DNA from 2 places in the Franconibacter daqui genome. Region 2 is predicted to be linked to the other one. Evidence: predicted binding sites of a transcription regulator. Region 2 holds the regulator's gene; the other holds the start of a gene.
The links. Region 2 encodes ArgR, which controls arginine synthesis, uptake and breakdown. Its sites were predicted from a motif close to ANTGAATAAAAATACANT; they were not measured.
Positions count from the first base shown of each region.

Region 1 (4,431 bases), 430 kb from region 2:
CGGGCTGCCAGATAGCCGCAGGAGAGAGCGAACAGGCCGCCCAACTCCGGGATTGCCTTTGCCTGCTGCAAAAAAGCTATCGCTTCGGCAGCCATTCCGGTATCGGACGGCTGGCTTTTGCGGTCAACGGCAGCGACCACCGGGCGGCGCGCAGCGCCTTTTCCCAAAATTTTGAGGATATCGTCAAAAAGCCGCTGCAAAGCGGCGAAGATTACACGCGCATGATTGCCGAGTCGCTGGAGGGCTATCAGCGTTTTCTCGCGTCGTTGCAGGAAGGCGCCGAACCGCGAACGGTTTTGCAGGCATTCGGCGAATTTCAGCTGCTTTGCGCGCTGCGCGAAGGGCCTTTCGGCGTTGCCGGATTAAACGAACGGCTGGAGCAGGCGCTGGCGCAGCGGCGGGTTATTACGCGCGCGCCGCTTTCTCGCTGGTATGAAGGCAGGCCGGTAATGATTAGCCGTAACGACAGCGCGCTGGGGCTGTTTAATGGCGATATCGGCATTGCGCTCGACCGGGGGCAGGGGCTGCGCGTCTGGTTCCCTATGCCGGATGGCACCGTGAAGGCCGTGCAGCCGAGCCGTCTTCCGGCGCACGATACCGCCTGGGCGATGACGGTACATAAATCACAGGGGTCGGAGTTTGATCACGCGGCGTTGATCCTGCCCGGTCAGTTTGTGCCGGTTGTGACGCGCGAGCTGGTTTATACCGCCATTACCCGCGCCCGCAGCCGGCTTTCGCTTTATACCGATGACCGGGTCTTTGAGCAGGCTATCGCCACCCGTACCGAGCGACGCAGCGGGTTGATGGCGCATTTTCAGGAATAGAAGGCCGCTTACGCGCGGCCTGAGCGCTAGGTGAGGTCCGCCATCAGCACTTTGGAGCGCCGCTGGTAATTGTACATCTGCTTTTTACTCTCGGGCAGCGAGTCGATGTCCACGGGCGTAAAGCCACGCTCCTGGAACCAGTGGATGCTGCGGGTGGTGAGCACAAAAAGTTTGCTCAGCCCCATCTGCTTCGCCTGGCTTGCCACGCGCTGCAACAGCGCCTCGCCGCGCGACGAGCTGCGGTAGTCCGGATGCACCGCCACGCAGGCCATTTCACCAATCTTCTCTTCCGGGAAAGGATAGAGCGCGGCGCAGGCGATAGTCAGGTTGTCGCGCTGAATAATTGTGAACTTGTCTATCTCCATCTCCAGCTGTTCGCGGGAGCGGCGCACCAGAATGCCCTGCTGCTCCAGCGGGCGGATCAGCTCCAGAATGCCGCCGATGTCGTTAATCGTGGCGCGACGGATCTGCTCGGCGCTCTCCATCACTATCTGCGTGCCAATCCCTTCGCGTGAGAAAAGCTCCTGCAGCAACGCGCCATCTTCCTGATAGCTGATTAAATGGCTGCGGCGCACGCCGCTGCGGCAGGCCTTCACTGCGCCGCGCAAAAAGCGCACGGTGCCGGAGTGATAGTCTCCCGCCGCTTCCAGCGCTTCCACCCGCGCCTGGGCTTCGTTCGGGAAAAGTTCGGAGACGATAGCGCCGGTTTCGTCCATCACCCCCTGCGAAGAGCAGAAGCCGATCATCTTTTCTGCTTTCAGTTTGATGGCCAGCTGCGTCGCAATCTCTTCCGATGTCAGGTTAAAACTTTCACCGGTAACGGAAACCGCCACCGGCCCCATCAGCACAATCGCGCCGCTGTCGAGCTGACGATGGATCGCCTCTTCATCAATGCGGCGAATGCGCCCGCTATGGCAGTAATCCACGCCGTCATCCACGCCGAGCGGCTGGGCGATAATAAAATTGCCGCTTACCACGTTGATATGCGCGCCCTGCAGCGGCGTATTATTCAGGCTCATGGAGAGGCGCGCGGTAATGTCGAGTTGTAGAAGGCCAGCCGCCTGTTTTACCAGGTCGAGCGTGCGGGCGTCCGTCACGCGGGTATGTTTGTGATAAATCGGTTCGTGATGATGGGCCGCAAGGTTAGCGTCTATTTGCGGGCGAGCGCCATAGACGACCACCAGCCGGATGCCAAGACTATGCAGTAAGCCGATGTCATTGACGATATTAGAGAAATTCTCATGCTCAATGGCTTCGCCGCCAAGCATAATGACAAACGTTTTTCCCCGATGCGCGTTAATATAGGGAACAGAATGACGGAATCCCTGGACCAGCTCGGTTCGACGCTCCTTCACCACGGCTAAACCTCTCAATGCATGATTATTCGTGATTTATGTATTTTTATTCTTTTCCTGCCCACCATGCAAGCAACAATTTCGCGCAATGCAAGCGCTGAACATCGGGCAAAAGCCGCCCAACGTGATTGTTTACCCTTTTATAGATGACAGCTAAAGCACCATTCGCTAAAGTTTTCCGCCTGTTTTTACGATGTTATGTCAGGGTTTGGTTTTTATTCTGCTCGGGAGAGGCATGTCTGGTTCCAGTAAATCTTTAAGCCGTCGTCAGCTGTTGCAGGGGACGGGCGCCATGTGGTTATTAAGCGTCAGCCAGATTGGTTTCGCCGCGTCAAGCCAGGTGGTGGCGGTGCGCGTCTGGCCCGCCTCCGCTTATACCCGCGTTACGCTCGAATCTAACCGTGTACTGAAGTATCGCCAGTTTGCGCTGAGCAACCCTGAGCGGGTGGTGGTCGATATCGAAGGCGTACACCTCAACTCCGTGCTGAAAGGGCTTGGCAACCACATAAGCGACAACGATCCCTTTATCAAATCCGCGCGCGTCGGGCAGTTCGACCCGAAAACGGTGCGCATGGTATTTGAACTGAAAAAGAACGTTACGCCGCACCTTTTCGCCCTTGCTCCGGTGGCGGAGTTTAAAGAGCGTCTGGTGATAGATCTCTACCCGGCGGACAGCGCCAGCGAGCAGGATCCGCTGCTGGCGTTGCTGGAAGATTACAATAAAGGCGAACTCGACCAAAAAACGCCGCAGGGTGGACCGCAGCCGGGTAAAGCGGGGCGCGACCGACCTATTGTCATCATGATTGACCCCGGGCACGGTGGGGAAGACCCCGGCGCTATCGGTAAATATAAAACGCGTGAAAAAGATGTGGTGCTGCAAATCGCAAGGCGGCTCAAGGCGCTGATTGAAAAAGAGATCAACATGAAAGCCTATATGACGCGCAACGAGGATATCTTTATCCCGCTCAAAGTGCGTGTGGCGAAGGCGCAGAAGCAGCGCGCCGACCTGTTTGTCTCCATTCACGCCGATGCTTTTACCAGCCGGGCGGCGCGCGGCTCGTCCGTTTTTGCGCTCTCGACAAAAGGGGCCACCAGCGCCGCGGCGAAATATCTGGCGCAGACGCAGAATGCCGCCGACCTTGTGGGCGGCGTCAGCAAGAGCGGGGATGTTTATCTCGACCACACCATGTTCGATATGGTGCAGTCGCTGACCATTTCCGACAGCCTGAAGTTTGGCAAAGAAGTATTAAACCGCCTGGGCGGCGTGAATAAGCTGCATAAAAACAGCGTGGATCAGGCGGGCTTTGCGGTGCTGAAGGCGCCCGATATCCCTTCCATTCTGGTGGAAACCGCGTTTATTAGTAACGTGGAAGAAGAGAAAAAGCTGCGCACCGCGGCGTTTCAGCAAGAGGTGGCCGTTTCGATTCTGGCGGGGATTAAAGCCTATTTCGCCGATGGCGGAACGCTGGCAAGGCGCGGTTAACGCGCCTTTTAGCAAATTTCAGGCATAAAAAAACACCCGAAAGGGTGTTCATTTTATTGTTGGTTGCGGGGGCCGGATTTGAACCGACGACCTTCGGGTTATGAGCCCGACGAGCTACCAGGCTGCTCCACCCCGCGTCCGTCATACTTCTTCACATTGTCGCGCACGGCGCGTTATTGGTTGCGGGGGCCGGATTTGAACCGACGACCTTCGGGTTATGAGCCCGACGAGCTACCAGGCTGCTCCACCCCGCGTCCGTGGAAGCGCACTATACTCTGCTGACATCTTGATGCAACCTTTTTTTAAAACAAACCGCTATTCCTCTGCCCTGTTGCTGAAATATCCCGCCATCTGTTTATTTTTTATCCTTATTTGATTCTACTTAAGGCGAATCCGTTTCATTGACCCCGCGTGTTTGCTATCTTCGCCTGCGGAAAGCGGTAACCTGGAGAGAGTAATGAAAGGGCGTCTGGCAAGATATCTGGCGACAGGAGCGATGGTGGCTATCCTCGCGGCCTGTTCCTCTAAACCGACCGATCGCGGTCAACAATATAAAGACGGCAAGTTTCATCAGCCGTTCTCACTGGTAAACCAGCCGGATGCCGTGGGCGCGCCCATCAACGCGGGCGATTTTTCCCAGCAGGTCAGCGAAATTCGTAACGCCTCGTCGCGCTTATACGGCAGTCAGAGCAGCGTTTATAACGCCGTGCAAGAGTGGCTGCGCTCAGGCGGCGACACCCGCACGCTGCGCCAGTTCGGCATCGACGCC
Region 1 is NZ_BMKJ01000002.1:474,882-479,312, forward strand. It holds gene recD (exodeoxyribonuclease V subunit alpha) at 1-824, shown strand, start outside; gene argA (amino-acid N-acetyltransferase) at 851-2,182, opposite strand; gene amiC (N-acetylmuramoyl-L-alanine amidase AmiC) at 2,415-3,662, shown strand; tRNA gene IEX01_RS11540 (tRNA-Met) at 3,723-3,799, opposite strand; tRNA gene IEX01_RS11545 (tRNA-Met) at 3,840-3,916, opposite strand; gene mltA (murein transglycosylase A) at 4,120-4,431, shown strand, end outside.
Region 1: the regulator ArgR is predicted to act here: its motif matches at 2,217-2,234, upstream of argA (amino-acid N-acetyltransferase).

Region 2 (4,431 bases):
GTAAAAGGGGCTATCGCCAATAAATTCCGTAATGCAGGCCAGGTATGCGTAAGCGTAAACCGCTTTTTTATTCAGGACGGGATTTACGAGCGCTTCGTGAATCAGCTGGCGGAAGCGGTTAAGGCGCTTAAAGTCGGCAACGGCATGGATGACGGCGTGGTCGTCGGCCCGCTGATTGAGCAATCGGCCGTGGATAAAGTACGTGAACACGTCGAAGACGCGGTAGCGAAAGGGGCAAAAGTGCTGGTGGGCGGCAAGCCGCACGAACTGGGCGGCAACTTCTGGCAACCTACCGTCCTGATTGACGCTAACGACGAAATGAAGCTTGCGCAGGAAGAGACGTTTGGCCCGCTGGCGGCCTGCTTCCGTTTTAAAACGGAAGAGGAGGTGATTCAGCGCGCCAACAATACCCCTTATGGCCTTGCGGCTTACTTCTACACGCAAAACCTGCAACGCGTTTTCCGCGTTTCCCAGCAGATTGAGAGCGGCATGATTGGCATTAACGAATGTGCGGTATCAACGGAACTGGGGCCGTTTGGCGGAGTAAAAGAGTCAGGTCTGGGACGCGAAGGGTCGGTGCTGGGGCTGGAAGAGTTTATGGAAGTGAAAACCCTGCATCTGGGCGGACTCTGAAACAGAGGGCGGCCTGCGGGCCGCTCCATAGACCGGTGACGCAGCATGAAAATCTACACCTTCGATTTCGATGAAATTACCGATCAGGCGGATTTTTACCGGGAGTTTTCCCGCACCTTTGGTCTGGCCAAAAATCAGGTAAACGATCTGGATGCGCTATGGGAGGTGGTAACTGAAGGGGGATTGCCGCTACCGCTGGAGATAGAGTTTGTGCATCTGGGAGAGGAGCAGCGTCGGCGTTATGGGGCGCTGATTTTGCTTTTTGACGAAGCAGAAGAGGAGCTGGAAGGTCAGCTCCGCTTCAATGTACGTCATTCAACATAGGACAGGCACTTAAAAAGGCCCCTGCGAAAACAGGGGCAAGTCGTCAGACAAGACGACGAGGGTTACTTATACAGTTCAGCGGTGGCGTGCCAGTGGTCACCCTGAGTCAGTTCAGTGATGCGATAGCTGCTGGCGCCTTCTTTTTCCGCTTTTTCCGCCAGCTGCTGGCGAATATCCATTGGCGCGCCCGTTACCTGAGTGACAGAAACGCTGCCCATCGGCTGGAGGTTTTGCGCCTGCTGGGTGTTGACTTGTTGTACTGCGGCGCTGGCGCCAAAAGAGATAATTGAGGCCAGGCCCAGGGCTGCGATGGTAAATGGGGTTTTCATTGTCTTAACTCCTCGTCAAAGCACCCAACGGCCGGAAGGGTTGAAACGCTATTTTTCTGCTTGAGGCCGTTGCGTGCGTTTATGGCTATTCAGAACTTTTACTTTTAACGCGTTGTTTATTTGTAGAGCTCAGCGGTAGCGTGCCAGTGGTCGCCGGTACGCGCTTCGATGATGCGATAAGAAGACGCGCCTTTTTCCTGCGCTTTCTGATCCAGCATTTCACGCATATCCATCGGGACGCTGCCTACCGCGTCAACGGTGACAGTACCGATAGCCTGGCGGTTTTGCGCCTGGTCGGCATTGATGGAAGATGCTGCGAAAGCACCGAAAGAAAGCACAGAAAGAACGGTTGCGGCTGCTACGGTAGATTTAATGTTCATATTGTTTACCTCGTCGTATTTATTATTACTGGTCACTGTTCCGTGACCCTCATCACAAAAACAAGTATACACTAGTCACCCAAAAAATTAATAACAGGCTAATGGTTTCCTATGAAACTTTGAGTCTGGAGTGATGTTTATTTATTACCGAACGTTATAAAAATGGTTAAAATTTAGCCAATATTTTTTATTATTTCTTATGAATCAATAAGATATTTTATTTTTGCAATTTGTGCGGTTTTCTTTTTCTAATACACTGGGTGAATGGTTTTCAGCAGACGAAGCGACTGGTTAAGCGGGAGATGGCAGAAGAAGGTAAAAGAAGGGAACAACGCTCCCGCTACGATATAGCGGGAGCGGGGCATCAGAGTTCCTGTTCGAAAAGCACCAGGATGGCTTCGTAAAGCTCTTTGACCGTGAAGCCGCGCGCGGGCGTAGTGAAGATAGTATCGTCCCCTGCGATGGTGCCGAGGATGCCTTCCGCTTTGCCGAGGGAATCCAGCAGGCGAGCAATCAGCTGCGCCGCGCCTGGGCTTGTGTGAATGACGACTACGGCGTCGTTATAGTCGATATCCAGCACCAGGTTTTTAAGCGGGCTGGACGTGGTCGGTACGCCAAGCTCAACCGGCAGGCAGTAAACCATCTCCATTTTGGCGTTGCGGGTGCGCACGGCGCCAAACTTGGTCAGCATGCGGGAGACTTTTGACTGGTTGATATTCTCAAAGCCTTCGTCCTGCAGCGCCTGGACAATCTCACCCTGCGAACTGAATTTTTCTTCTTTGAGTAATGCTTTAAACGCTTTAACTAACTCTTCTTGTTTTGCGGAGCTGCGCATACGTCACCCGTGGTCAGGCCAATAAGAACAACATTATTATGCATAAAATTGAATTTTTATGCAAATTATCTGCCGTGAGCGGGGCTGAAATAATGTTATGAAAGCGGCGGATTTTATCAAATTTTGTTATCAAGGAACATGCCTGCGTCACGACTCGAAAATAAGCGATAAAGTAAAACAATTGTTATCAAAATGATGTTGTTTTGCTGTCGCGAGAGGGTGTAATGTAACCGCCTGTTGATATGTTGCTCCGGTAGTGACCCGGCGAGCCCGATAGTCTCCGTGCACCGGTAAAGCCGCCGCATCGCTTTCAGTAAAGCGCGTCAGGAGTCGCAAACTGAAGGCCAGAAGATTGTACTCATTTCAGCTCTGAATGATTATGGTCGCCACCAATGGAGTAACGGCACACTTTAGCTCACCATAATAAGGAGTTTAGGATGAAAGTTGCAGTCCTCGGCGCGGCAGGTGGTATTGGCCAGGCGCTTGCCCTTCTACTCAAGACCCAACTGCCTTCAGGTTCAGAACTCTCTCTGTATGACATCGCACCGGTTACCCCAGGGGTAGCGGTTGACCTGAGTCATATCCCTACCGACGTAAAAATCAAAGGCTTCTCCGGCGAAGACGCTACCCCGGCGCTGGAAGGCGCAGACGTGGTGCTGATCTCCGCAGGCGTGGCGCGTAAGCCGGGCATGGACCGTTCCGATCTCTTTAACGTGAACGCCGGCATCGTGAAAAACCTGGTTCAGCAGATCGCGACGACCTGCCCGAAAGCCTGTATCGGCATCATCACCAACCCGGTTAACACCACCGTGGCGATTGCTGCGGAAGTGCTGAAAAAAGCGGGCGTGTACGACAAGAACAAACTGTTCGGCGTGACCACGCTGGATATCATTCGCTCCAATACCTTTGTGGCGGAGTTAAAAGGCAAGCAGCCGACCGAGATCGACGTACCGGTTATCGGCGGTCACTCTGGCGTGACCATTCTGCCGCTGCTGTCGCAGATCCCAGGCGTTAGCTTCTCCGAGCAGGAAGTGGCCGACCTGACCAAACGTATCCAGAACGCGGGCACCGAAGTGGTGGAAGCGAAAGCGGGCGGGGGTTCTGCAACCCTCTCTATGGGCCAGGCGGCGGCGCGCTTTGGGCTTTCCCTGGTGCGCGCATTGCAGGGCGAGCAGGGCGTAGTCGAGTGCGCTTATGTGGAAGGCGACGGCGAATACGCTCGCTTCTTCTCTCAGCCGCTGCTGCTGGGTAAAAACGGTATCGAAGAGCGTAAATCCATCGGCACCCTGAGCGCGTTCGAACAGCAGGCGCTGGAAGGCATGCTGGATACGCTGAAAAAAGATATCACGCTGGGCGAAGAGTTTGTTAACAAGTAAGAACGCTAGCCTGAAAAAAAACCGGAACACAGGTTCCGGTTTTTTTATGTCTGCCGTTTAGTTGGTGGCGGGGTATTCCTGAATCGTCACCTGCAGCGTAATGCGCTGGTCATTGCGCATGACCTCAACCGGGATAACTGAGCCGGGACGAATCTCCGCAACCTGGTCCATGGTTTCCAGCGCAGAGACCGCAGGCTTGTTATTCACCGAGACAATAACATCATTCACCTGAATGCCCGCGCGCGCCGCCGGGCCATCCGGCGCCACTTCATTTACGACAATGCCCTGGATCTGGTCAATGCCTGCTGCTGGCGCATGCAGCGGCGTGATTTCACGTCCGCCGATGCCGATATAGCCACGAATAACGCGGCCATCGCGGATAAGCTTATCCATTATCTTGGTGGCAAGCTGCGTGGGAATCGCGAAGCCCAGCCCTTCTGGCGTTTCGCCGTCATTACTTTTATCAAACGACAGGGTGTTGATGCCCATCATCTCGCCGAGCGAGTTCACCAGCGCGCCGCCGGAGTTGCCATGGTTGATGGAGGCGTCAGTCT
Region 2 is NZ_BMKJ01000002.1:49,598-54,028, forward strand. It holds gene IEX01_RS09530 (NAD-dependent succinate-semialdehyde dehydrogenase) at 1-633, shown strand, start outside; gene IEX01_RS09535 (barstar family protein) at 679-957, shown strand; gene yhcN (peroxide/acid stress response protein YhcN) at 1,020-1,286, opposite strand; gene yhcN (peroxide/acid stress response protein YhcN) at 1,403-1,666, opposite strand; gene argR (transcriptional regulator ArgR) at 2,031-2,501, opposite strand; gene mdh (malate dehydrogenase) at 2,939-3,877, shown strand; gene degS (outer membrane-stress sensor serine endopeptidase DegS) at 3,935-4,431, opposite strand, start outside.